3 regions of the Acetobacter fabarum genome follow, and region 2 is predicted to be linked to each of the others. Evidence: riboswitches for the same ligand, from Rfam matches in the RefSeq annotation. Region 2 holds a riboswitch; each other region holds the start of a gene.

Region 1 (4,101 bases), 310 kb from region 2:
ATGGTGCGGTTCAGGGCATCGCGGAGTTGCAGGGCGGAGTAGGGGATAGGGTTGCCCGTGGCGTAGGAGAAAAACCAGAACTCATAATGTGCGCGTATCTGCGGGTCTTCCAGCAGGTCATTGACCATATCCGCCCAGCGTCCGGGGCTGGAGGCCGTGCCATGCACCAGCACAACGGGCATATGGCCATACTGGTGCGGTTCTATGGCAATAAGCTGGGCACGTTTGTTAAAGAGATTGCCATCCAGAAAACCCTTGTATTCCACGGACCAGTCAACCGCGTTGCTCAGGCTGATCGCGCGGGAGGCGGTCTGGTCATATTGTAGGGGAATAACACCGTCTGTGGTTGGCAGGCTGCTTGTTGTGTCAATGGTTGCCAGTGTCAGGCGCGCATCAATATGGTTTGTAAAAATCTGCTCGCGTGGGTTGGGGATTTCCAGCAGCAGGTTAACGGGAATACGCAGCTTGTCGGTAATGGAGAAGGAAATCTGGCTGTTTGCTGGTGGGTGGGGTACTGCTGCCAGAGGCACCCCCAGCCCCGCCCTGCGATAGATGTTTTTTATCCCCCGCACCGAAAGGCGCGCTGTGGGGCGGAAGTCGGTCAGCGTATAGCCGTACCATTCCTTCTGCGCGGGGGTGGTGGACAGGTCCAGCGTGCCAAAGGGGAGCGTCCAGCGTTGTGGTGCCACCTCCACAGGGTTACCCAGAGCTTCGGTCAGGCCAAACATGTAAAGATCACACGCCTGGCGGAAATGTACGTCATATGGGTTGGGTTTTGCGTTATCCGGCCCGTTGGGGTTCAGGTAGGCATAGGCGTACAGGGCTGCCGCCATAAAGGCCGCACGGTCCGTGTTCTGGCGACCCAGCAGGTAGTTCAGCTCCGCAAGGGCAAAAAGCTGGTCCTGCAGGTCGGGGGTGTAAAACTGCGCCTGTGTGCTGGCGCGCAGGATGGCCAGTGCCTGTTCGGGATTTTTCTTCCATATGGCCAACAGGTTCTGGCGCTCAAGCACAATACGGGTGGTGTTGCTCAGCTGCTGCCCGCTCAGTGTGCTCTGGCTGCGTTCCTTGTAGCTGTCTGTCAGGCTCAGGCGCTGCACGGTAATGGGGGCCGCACAGCCTGAAACGGCCAGACAGACCGCGACCCACGAAAAACGGGAACACAGAGCGCTGGATAAAGTGCTGGAAAAAGCGGGCATCCGATTCTCGGTTTTAAATCGCGGTAAAATAATGCCTGATGGTGTAGGGTGTCTGCGGCATGCTGGCAAATCCTGAACAGTCATGGCCCAGTGCGGGAAAGGTTTGTGGGTTGAAGCTGCTTTGCTGTGCGTCTGCACTACCCGGTGTTGTGCGCAAGGGTGTGCTGCCTGATGGGGCTGAACAGGTTGCGCATGGCTATACCCCCCAGACAGCCGCAGCTTATCTACCGTCCGTGAGCCAGTTAACGGTATTTTATGCCCCGGATGTGGCCGTGCCGGATGGGCAAGGGCAGATCCTGCGGCCACAGGATGCCCTGCGGGACCGGGATTACGGAACATGGGCGGGCACAGGCCTTCAGGCTCTGGACCCTGTGCAGCAGCATGCCTTTTTAACCGATGCGACTTTTGCCCCACCAGCAGGGGAAAGCTTTGCCGCGTTTTACCACAGAACGGCCCTTTGGCTGGATGATATAAGCCAGACCCTGCCCGCAGCCGTTGTGCTGGCGCGGCCTGCTGTGGTGCGCAACCTGCTGTTGCGGGTTTTGTATCAGGGGGAAGGGGCTGTGGGTCTGGCCCATGCTGCACGGGTTGATGTACCGCCCCTGAGTTACAGCCTGATCAGCTGCCATGCGGGTCAGTGGCGTTTGGGTCTGCTGGGAGTGCCGGCGGAAGGGGCGTGAGCCTGTTTTTTTGCTCGCGGCAAAGCGCGCATGCCGCTATAGCCTGCCCCTGTTAGTCGAAGGTTCCGCGCGAGCGGATGAAAAGGGAACACCGTAAGCTTCGCCAGAAGTCAGTCGGAGACTGTACCCGCAACTGTAGGCAGTAGCTTACATCCGTTGCCCCGGAGGGGGCGGCCACTGGTGCATAACCGGGAAGGCAGGGTGTGTCGCGTATCTGCAAGTCAGGAGACCTGCCTTCGTCTTGCAAACCATGTCACCGGGCGGGACTGACCGGGGGCTGAGATGTCTGATGTCATGCTATTTACTGCCGGGTTCTTATCCGCCTGCTTCCTCCTGCTCCGCGCATATTGCGGGTGGAGTGGGGTTGCTGCACCCTTTGCTGCGGCATCTGCTGCGCGTTGCGCCGAACAGGGCGGAGGTTCTGGCCCTGTTCAGAGAGTCCCCTCAGCTGGCCGAAGAGGCCGCCTTGCAACAGGCCGGAGGGCAGATGCTGGGGATGTTTATGCCAGAACAGCCTTTACCTTACCGTGCCAGAGCCTTGCAGCTTGAGACCCTCTTCCGCGGCATGCTGGAGCACGCACTAAGTCTGGCCATAAAGGCCCGTTGTGCCCCCGAGCAGGAGCGAGAGGAAAAGGCCGAAAACCCCTCAGCTCATGCCATGCTCATGGCCTATGTTGCGGCCCAGCACGTTGTGGGCGCGCGCCACATGGCTATGGAGTTATATAACCGCAGATAGCGTTAGAGTGATCACAGGTATTTTTTTGCCTGTTGGCTTGGACTTTTTGTGGCTTTTGTTCTTTTTTAGCACCCAGCACGCACCACCCTATGGGCTGAACCGGCCATAGGGTGGTGCGTGTTGCTCAATGCACTGTGCAGGACCTGGCCATGCCCCATGCTTTTTTGCCTTTACTGACCTTTGCCGCCGCGTGGGGTGTTCTGGTGCTCACACCGGGGACAGAAACGGCCCTTGTTATCCGTCTGGGCATGAATGTGAGCCGCAAGGCGGCCCTTGGGGCAGCGCTGGGCACCGGCACAGGGCTTGCCATATGGGGAGCAGGCACAGCGTTTGGGGTAAGCGCTTTGGTTGCGGCCTCTCCCACACTGTATCTGGCGCTGGAATGGGCCGGGGCGCTTTATCTGGCTTATCTGGGGGTGCGCCTGCTTATGCCTTCTGCCGGGGCGCATGATCAGGCGCGGGCAGATGCTCAGGCACGGTCTGTTGGCGGTATGGGGGCTGGCTACCAGCGTGGGCTGTTGACCACATGCCTTAACCCACTTGTTGGTGTGTTCGACCTGACCGCCTTTGCCCAGTTTATTCCCGCAGGTGTACACCGGGTCAGCTATTCCCTTCTGCTGGCGGGGGTGCAGGTGGTTATGGCTGTGGCATGGTATGCGGTTCTGGCCTGTCTGGCGTTTTCGCTCGGTCGTGTTCTGTCCAGCCCCAGAGTGGTGCGTGCGCTGGATGTGCTTACGGGGGTGGTGTTCCTCTTTTTTGCATTCAGGCTGGTCATGAGCGGTATTCCATCCTGAAGCATGATGGCCAGAAAAGTCAGGCGTTCTGCCAAGGTGCTGTTATGCTGCGTACCATAAGGCGGGCGGAGTATGGTCAGCCCCTTGGGTAGTGGGAATGCGGCATGAGCAAAACGCCAAGGCTTATCCAGTCCATAGAGCGGTCCGCAGCTATTCTGGAAATTATAGCCCAGCAGGGTGGTGGTGCACGTTTGCAGCAGATTGCCAGTATTTCAGGCATAGGCAAAACAACGGTGCACAATATTCTGCAAACGCTGGACCATTTGGGATACGTCCAGCGCAGGGCAGGGGATATGCGTTACCATCTGGGCGGGCGCATACTCAACCTCGCCCGTATTGCGGGGGATGATAACAGCGTGCGGGCCCGTCTGCGCCCGGTGCTGGAAGCCGTTGCCCATAAAAGTGGTGGCACGGCATGGCTGGCCGTGCCTAGCGGGGACCAGGCCGCGTATCTGGATATTGTCGATCCCAATGGGCTTTGTGCCGGTTGGCCCAGGGTGCCAGTGCGGGAAAACCTGGAAGGTTCAGCCGTTGGGTGGGTATTCTTGGCCTGTGTGCCCGGTCTGGGCAAGCGGGTGCTGGCAACTCGTGCCAATGCGCTGGATGCAGATGTACTGAGCCGTATAGAAGATGTGCGGATCAAAGGATATGCGCTGGACTTGGAGGCCTACAGGCCGGGGCTGAACGGTGTTGCC
Region 2 (4,101 bases):
GCGTTTTCGGTTGCTTCCCCACCCGTGGTGAAGAAAATGGTCTTGGCCGGGCCGGAGAAGGGCGCGCGCGCGTTCAGCTTTTCGGCCAGTTCAATGTAGGATTCGTAAGCCGAAACCTGAAACGCCGTGTGTGTAAAGCGTTCGAGCTGCTTTGCCACCGCAGCCATCACCTTGGGGTGGCGGTGGCCCACGTTCAGCACGGCAATACCGCCTGCAAAGTCAACGTAGCGGCGGCCTTCCACATCCCACAGCTCCGCGTTTTCGGCCCGGTCGGCAAAAACGGGGGTGGAGGTGGAAACCCCGCGCGGCACGGCGTTGTTACGGCGGGCCAGCAGGTCTTTGTTGGTGGTGCTCATGTCAGGTTTGGCTCCGGTTGGCGGTCATATGGTCCGGCCCGTGTTTGGGGCGGGACAAACATGTTCGTTCCGTAAGTGGTTTTATTGCACGCGGGGAGGCGCTTTTTTGGTGCGTGGGTGGTGATGAAAAATCAACACCCGATCCTTCGGCGCCAGACCCGTTCTTCTGGCAGTTTATGCCGGAGGGGGCAGGGGGGTGTCCGCCTCCTGCGCAACCTGTTCCATCAGCCATGTGCGGAAGGTGCGCAGGGAGGGTTTTTCCCACATCTGTTCGGAGGCGCGCAGCACGTAGGCCCCCAGCGGTGTGGCCTTGAGTGGGGTTTGTGTGGGCTGCACGCGCACCAGCCGCCCGCTAAGCAGGTCATCACCAAGCAAAAACGGGTTGCCAAGGGCTATACCCTCCCCCGCGCGGGCGGCGGCCAACGTAATATGGGCCTGCCATAACCTGCCTGCGGTGGGAATGGTGGCGGCCTGAACCCCTTGTGCTGCAAACCAACGCCGCCATTCCGTATCGTCCTCCTCATGCAGCAGGGGGGCGTCCAGCAGGTCTTCGGTTGTGTGGGGCTGGCCGCCAAGGGCCTGAATGCACTGGGGAGATGCGACGGGAAAAACCGGCGGGCGGGCAATGGCCATATGCCGGATGGTGCGTGGTTCTGGCGTTGTGCTGCCATCGCGCACATAGCCGATCTGGGCATGGTTGGTGGATTCCACACCGCTGATGTGGAAGGCCGCACTGGCATCCACCGAGCGGAGCTGCACCTCCATGTGCGGGTGCAGTTTGCGAAAGGCGTAAAGCCGGGGCAGCAGCCAGTGGTAGGCAAACCCGTGCACGCAGGTCACGGTCAGGGGGGCGACGCGGTTGCGCATATCTGCCGTGGCCGTGGCCAAACCGTCCAGCAGGGGGGCTATGCGGTCGTAATAGGTCTGGCCTGCCTGGGTTAGCCCGCCAGTGGTCTTGTCGCGCAGGGTGATGCCCAGAGAGAGTTCAAGGTCGCGGATATGGCGGCTGATGGCGGCGTGGTCCACGCGCAGCTCCGTGGCCGCCCGCCGGATGCCACCCGTGCGGGCGAAGGCGACAAAGGCGTTCAGGGCGGACAGGGGGGGAATACGGTAGCGTGGGTCCATGGGTCTGGTGTGCTGGGTCATGTCCGGGGTGGCTGGCCCGCCATTGGAGGGTAAATGGCCCAAAAAGCAAGCGCCTGCCCCATGTTTGCCTCTGGCCATGTTGGGGCGGTATGGCGCGTGGGTGGGGTTTTTGCGTTGCAAATCGGTTAAAATATAGGCTATTGCGCAGTTCATTATAGCCAACGGTCCCGCGCAAGCGGAATAAAAGGGAATGCCGTATTCTCCCCCTGTGGGAGATCAGTCGGCGACTGCCCCCGCAACTGTAGGCGGAGAGTATCTGGCCCGAGCGGTGTTGTGCATCGCTGCCACTGGTTGCCCCGCAACCGGGAAGGTTGGGCCCGATGCGTTGATCCGCAAGTCAGGAGACCTGCCGTTGCCGCTCATGCCTTGATCGCCGGACGGGGGTGCCGGAGATGGATGCTCGACCATGCTACTTTATCCCTGACGGCCCTTTTTCCCATACGCGCATTTCATTCAACAGCACGCCCCGCTCCGGGGTGGGGAAAACAGGCTTGATTCCATGATTTTTTTACAAAAAACAGCCCGTATGCTCTGGCGTCTGGCGCTTTTGTGCCAGTCCGTAGGTGTTGCTGGTGTGCTTTTGCCCGCAGCCGCATTTGCGCAGAATGCGGAGACGCAGCTGGAGCAGGACCGCCGGCGTCTGGGCAATTCCGGCCCTCTGGTATCCGAGGTTGACCCTGCTACGGTGCGTGACAGCATGCGCGCGGCAGAAGCGGCTGCCTCCAGGAATGATGAAGACCACCCCGACCTGAGCGACCACCTGCTGGGCAATATGTGGGGCGCACGTGACTGGATGGCCCGCCACGGCATTACGCTCGACATTCAGGAAGTGGATGAACTGTGGGGCAATACCTCAGGCGGCACCGCATCGGCAGCCGATGGGGCAAATGGCTCGGGCACCGGCCCGGCCTATGACGGCATGACCATGCCAACCCTGACCGTGGACCTGGAAAAACTCATCGGCCTCAAGGGCGGTATTTTCAATATCAGCGCACTCCAGCTGCGCGGGCGCTCGATCTCGCAGGATCATCTGGGCGTGTTCAACCCCGCATCCGGGTTTGAGGCAGACCGCTCCACCCGCCTGTTCGAGCTGTGGTACCAGCAGTCCTTCCTTGGCGGCAAGCTCGACGTCAAGATCGGGCAGCAGGATCTGGATACCGAATTCCTGATCAGTGATTACGGCAGCCTTTACCTCAACTCCAACTTCGGCTGGCCCATGGCGCCATCGGTCAACCTGTATGGGGGTGGACCGTCCTGGCCGCTGGCATCCCCCGCCATCCGTATCCGCTACCGGCCCACGGACCAGTTTACCGTCATGTTTGCCGCAGCGGATGATAACCCGCCGGGCAACCGCTACAACTCCACCGCCATCCAGCAGGCCACAGGCTCGGATGCAGGGCAGACCAACGACCCGACCAGCCAGAATGCCAACAACAATGCCTCGGGCACCCAGTTCAACATGGGCACGGGGGCGCTGCTCATGACCGAGCTGCAATATGCCATCAACCCCCAGCCCGATGACATGTCCAAGGTCACCAAGGACCCCGGCCTGCCCGGTATTTACAAGCTGGGTGGTTTTTACGACACCGCCAAGTTTGCAGACTACCGCTACAACAAGAACGGGGGCTCGCTGGGAACAGCGGTGCTGAACGGCAGCACCAACCAGCGTGACCTGACCCCGCGCTGGGACCGTGGCAACTGGATGGTTTACGGCATTATCGACCAGATGATCTGGCGTCCCTCGCTCCAGTCTCCCCAGTCTGTGGGTGTGTTTGCCCGTGCCACGGGCAATGGTGGTGACCGCAACCTGATCAGCTTTGCCGTGGATGCGGGGATCAACCTCAAGGCCCCCTTCAAGGGGCGTGACAACGATACGGTGGGCGTGGGCTGGGGCATTGGCCGTGCCTCTTACGGGCAGCGCCAGTTTGACCGGGACTCCGGCACACACCGGCAGGGGAATGAAAACCATCTGGAAGTCACCTATCAGGCGCAGGTCATGCCCTGGTGGGTCATGCAGCCGGACTTCCAGTATGTCTGGAACCCTTCGGGCGGGATCCCCCTCTCGTGGGGGGATTCACCCAAACGGATCGGGAACGAGGCCATCTTCGGCCTCCACTCCAGTATTACTTTCTAATGACCCAGCAGGCAGGGGGAATGACGCAGGAGGATGGCGGACCGTCGGTTAAAACTCTTGCCGTGTGATGCCATAATTCTATGATGCACCCACGACAACCATGAGAGTACGCAGTTTTTTCTGACCGACCCGCACACGTTTTGCGTTGTGCCACCTTGCCAAGAAAGAAAAGGATAACACCATGAACACATCCGTTCATACAAATGCCCCCGCACTGGTGGCCGATGCGGGTATTCCCCTGCGTGAGATTCTGCCCTGGGGCGTGTTCGGCCTGATCATGGCAGCACTGCTGATTTACTTTGTGGGTGCGGAACAGGGTGCCACTTCCCTTATTTCTGGCCATTCCGTGCATGAATTCGTGCATGACGGCCGCCACCTTCTTGGCTTCCCCTGCCATTAAATAACTAGGCGTCAGGAAAGAACTCATCTCATGGTTGGTCGTCTTCTCGCCCGCGGCATGGTCGC
Region 3 (4,101 bases), 370 kb from region 2:
TGCTCTGGGTTTTCTGTTCCTGTTTTTCCAGCGTGCTGGTTACGGAGGCATCAAGCGCTTCGGGGGTTGTGCGTTCACTTTCAGCTTTATGAAATGTTCTGGCGTGCAGAACAGTTTCCCGGAACGCCTGACCAAGCTTGTGCAGCACGGTGCTGGGTTTGCGCACGGATGTGACCATGAACACGCAGGCCGTAACCACAATGCCCGTTGCCACAACAGAAAGGCGGCTCATGGCGGATAGAAAAATGCCATCGGGGTTGGCAAAGGCAGGGGCTGCAATAATTACAATCGTATAGCCGGTCAGCACCGCCGCATACGCACGAAAAAACCGCAAAAACGTGGCGACCATACAGGCAAGGCCGACAAAAACGGACAGGACCGCAAAGTAGAGAACGGGGGACTGCACAAAAACAGCCATAACCCCCACGCTGATCGCGGCCCCAATCAGGGTACCAATAAGACGCCACACACTTTTGGAAACCATGGCCCCAACCGTGGGGTTGGAGACAATCAGCACCGTTGTGGCCGCACTGAGTGGGGACTGGAGCTGAAAAACAAAGGCCAGAAAAAGCGCAATGCCAATGGAAAGGAACACACGCATGGTATAGCCCGCTGTGGCGGTAAAGCCGTTCCAGCGGGCATCATCGGCAAAAACTGCGGGGGCAAAACGCTGGTTGGCCCAGTGCATGAGCGAACCGGGCAGTGTGAGCAGGTCAGAGCGTGTGGGCATGGTGCGCTTCGAGCAAGGAGGAGAGGGTCTGCGTCAGGCTATCGGCCTGAGCCGGAGGGAGCGAGTGCCGTATGGTCTGCTCGAGTTCAGCGGCAATCGTATGGAACAGTCTGCATTGTTCCCGCCCGGCATCTGTCAAAAACAGGCGTTTTGCGCGGCGGTCCTGCGCATCGGGTTTACGGGTGACCAGCTTTTGTTTTTCCAGCAGGTCAAGCACGCGCACCAGTGCAGAGCAGTCTATGTTCATGGTCTGGGCCAGGTCACGCTGGGTCGCCCCTTCAGGCAACATGCGCAGGTAGGCCATGGGCCGCATGACAGCAAGGGACATACCATGCGGGCGCAAAGCCCGGTCCAGTTGCGTGCGCCAGAGCGTTGCCAACCGCATGACCCGGAAGGTCAGCGCCATGCCGGGAAAATACGTTTCGTCCAGTGCTGGCATGTGGCGCTGCTCAGTCATGCGGTCCATTAACTTAGTGTCATTATAGTTGAGATAAAAAGTATATAGGCAAACTAGGCCAGCCCACCTTGTGGGTCAATCATGTTCCGCACTCTACGGTACTGGGTGGTCCTTAACGGCCTGTTCGTGCCGTGCAGCTATGCTTGGCCACAGCGCGACATGCCTTGAATCGGCAGGGCTTTTGTGCACATCATGCCCGCACTTGATGGTGCCCCTGACCGGGGGTGAAAAGGGAAGACCGGTGCAAGGCCGTTGCTGCCCCCGCAACTGTAAGTACCCATCATGTTCCGCCCCGGCCGTGTTCGGGGTTGCCACTGGTTCTTTCAGGACTCGGGAAGGCAGCGGAACAGTGCTTTGCGTCAGTTCATGGCTGGTGCAGGCAGGGTACAAGCCAGGAGACCTGCCATCACAAGTCTGTAAGGCCGTTCCTGTGGGAATGGTTGCGTTCTGGCGTTGTTTGCTGGCGGGGTGCCCGGCAGGCACGGATGCACCCGGTGGTGCGTTTTCTTTGCCATATGCGTGGCAGAGGGCTGGTTGTTACTGCCCCATGCCTGCCACAACCCCACGTTGTGGAAAAACGGCCTGTTGGAAAGACGCATGACCGCCGAACACTCTTTGCCATCCTCTTCTGCTCATTCAGCACAGGCGGGGCCACCCGTGCTGCATGTCTGCGTTACGTGCAGGCGGGGGGGGCCTGCCATGGATTGCCCGCCGGGTGAACAACTGCTCGAGCGCCTGCAGGTTCTGCTGGATGCGGAGCATCTGGCCGGGGTAGCCCCTTCCGCCACGCTGCGTCCGGTGGCCTGTCTGGCCGCGTGTGACCGGGGGTGTACCGCGGCCATAGCCATGCCCGAGCGCTGGACATGGCTGCTGGGCCACCTTGGGCCAGAAAAGGCTGAGGATATTCTGGCTTATGCCCGCCTGTATGCGGCATCGGCCAAAGGGACTGTCATGCCATCGCGCCGCCCTGCAACGCTGGCCGATATGGTGCTGGGGCGTGTGCCCGCAACGCTTTATAACGAACAGGAAGAACCATGACTGCTGCCAAGACACGCGTGCCCGTAACCATTATCACCGGTTTTTTGGGCGCTGGTAAAACCACCTTGCTGCGGCACCTGCTCAGCCGGGCGCAGGGGCACCGTATTGCCGTGGTGGTGAACGAATTCGGCTCGCTCGGTATTGATGGCGAAATCCTGCGCGGCTGCGGGGTGGAAGGCTGCCGCGAGGAAGACATTGTCGAACTGACCAATGGCTGCTTGTGCTGCACTGTCGCGGATGACTTCCTGCCCACCATGGAAGCCCTGCTGGACCGGGCCGACCCACCCGAACATGTGGTGATTGAAACATCAGGGCTGGCTCTGCCCAAGCCCCTGCTCAAGGCGTTTGGCTGGCCCACGGTGCGTAACCGCATGACGGTAGATGGCGTTGTGGCCGTGGTGGATGCCCCTGCTGTAGCCGCCGGACGCTTTGCGGATGATCCGCAGGCCGTGGAAGCACAGCGGGCCGAAGACCCCTCGCTGGACCATGACAACCCGCTGGCCGAGGTGTTTGAAGACCAGATCAACGCTGCCGATCTGGTAGTGCTGAACAAGACCGACCTGCTGGATGCAGCCCAACTGGCAGCAGTGGAGCAGCATATTCGGGACCATGCCCCCCGCCCTGTGCAGATTGTGCGGGCAACGGAAGGCAAGGTGGACCCCGCCGTGCTGCTGGGTATTGGCGCTGCGGCCGAGAGCGACCTTGCCGCCCGCCCATCCCACCACGATGCGGAAGATGGCGAGCACGAACATGATGATTTTGAAAGCTTTGTGGTAGCCGTGCCAGAACAGCACAGTGTGGATGAGTTCCTGACCACCTTGCAAAACACGGCCCGCAGCTTTGACGTGCTGCGCATGAAAGGCTTTGCAAGCGTTGCAGGCAAACCCATGCGTCTGGCCGTGCAGGGGGTGGGCAGCCGCTTCCGGCATGAATTCGACCGTCCCCTCGGTGTTGGGGAGGATCGTACGGGCCGTATTGTGGTCATTGGCCAGAAAGGGCTGGACGCCACGGCCATTGCCACCGCTCTTGCGGGCCATCTGGCCGCGTAAGGGAGTTTACGGGCATGCACCTTCTGGTCCGCGAAAACCGGACACTGGATGAACAGGATACAGCCGAAGACCTGGGCCTGCCCGGTGCGGATATTGTTGTTCTATCCTTTACAGAGAGCGATCTGCTGGGGCTGCGCCACGCGGCACAGCAGATGCGCGCGCAGGTGCATGCCCGCTTACCATCCGTTCAGGTGACAAGTCTGGCCCGCCTGCGGCACCCCATGTCGATCGACCTGTATGTGGAAAGTACCCTGCAGGGTGCCAGATGCGTGGTGGTGCGTCTGCTGGGTGGGCTGGATTACTGGCGTTACGGGGTGGAGGAGCTGGCCGCGTGGGCGCGCGAGCAGGCTGTGCCCGTTGTGTTTCTGCCCGGTCATACTGGGTGCGGTGGGGCTGGGCAGCCAGCAGGCAATACGGTGGAAGATACCCGTCTGGCCGAACTGTCCTACTGTGTACAGGCCGCCCAATGGCAACGCCTGAACGGCTTTTTTGCCCAAGGTGGGCCGGATAACATGGCCGCGGCCCTGCGGCTTATGTCAGCCCTTGCCGGATATGGGGAGGATGACGGCACACAGCCCGAGCCTCTGCCCACATGGGGTGTTTACCGTACGTATCCGGCAGCCGGTGAGCAGGCGGTCTGTTCGGCCGTGCTGGTTTTTTACCGAGCGCACCTTCAGGCATCGGACATGGCGGGAGTGGAACGGCTGGCCACGGTGCTGGCCGGGCAGGGCTGCACCGTGGCGGTGCTGTTTGTGACATCCCTCAAGGACCACGGCGTTGCGCAGGGTGTTGCTGAGTATTTGCGCCGCACAAAGCCCGATGTGGTG

The links. A riboswitch is a leader RNA that binds a small molecule or an ion and turns the genes downstream of it on or off. The one in region 2 is predicted to bind cobalamin.
Region 1: it holds a riboswitch for cobalamin, as region 2 does, so the genes downstream of both, LKE65_RS01260 (hypothetical protein) here and LKE65_RS02785 (carbohydrate porin) in region 2, are expected to answer to the same signal.
Region 3: it holds a riboswitch for cobalamin, as region 2 does, so the genes downstream of both, LKE65_RS00950 (DUF1636 domain-containing protein) here and LKE65_RS02785 (carbohydrate porin) in region 2, are expected to answer to the same signal.

What each region holds. Positions count from the first base shown of each region.
Region 1 is NZ_JAKVNI010000001.1:248,632-252,732, reverse strand. It holds gene LKE65_RS01270 (esterase/lipase family protein) at 1-1,196, opposite strand, end outside; gene LKE65_RS01265 (histidine phosphatase family protein) at 1,307-1,876, shown strand; cobalamin riboswitch at 1,920-2,128, shown strand; gene LKE65_RS01260 (hypothetical protein) at 2,166-2,612, shown strand; gene LKE65_RS01255 (LysE family translocator) at 2,762-3,406, shown strand; gene LKE65_RS01250 (IclR family transcriptional regulator) at 3,511-4,101, shown strand, end outside.
Region 2 is NZ_JAKVNI010000001.1:556,756-560,856, reverse strand. It holds gene gabT (4-aminobutyrate--2-oxoglutarate transaminase) at 1-356, opposite strand, end outside; gene LKE65_RS02790 (LysR substrate-binding domain-containing protein) at 531-1,481, opposite strand; cobalamin riboswitch at 1,648-1,870, shown strand; gene LKE65_RS02785 (carbohydrate porin) at 2,029-3,636, shown strand; gene LKE65_RS02780 (CbtB domain-containing protein) at 3,818-4,036, shown strand; gene LKE65_RS02775 (CbtA family protein) at 4,067-4,101, shown strand, end outside.
Region 3 is NZ_JAKVNI010000001.1:184,957-189,057, reverse strand. It holds gene LKE65_RS00960 (FUSC family protein) at 1-688, opposite strand, end outside; gene LKE65_RS00955 (MarR family winged helix-turn-helix transcriptional regulator) at 714-1,196, opposite strand; cobalamin riboswitch at 1,377-1,609, shown strand; gene LKE65_RS00950 (DUF1636 domain-containing protein) at 1,785-2,225, shown strand; gene cobW (cobalamin biosynthesis protein CobW) at 2,222-3,274, shown strand; gene cobN (cobaltochelatase subunit CobN) at 3,289-4,101, shown strand, end outside.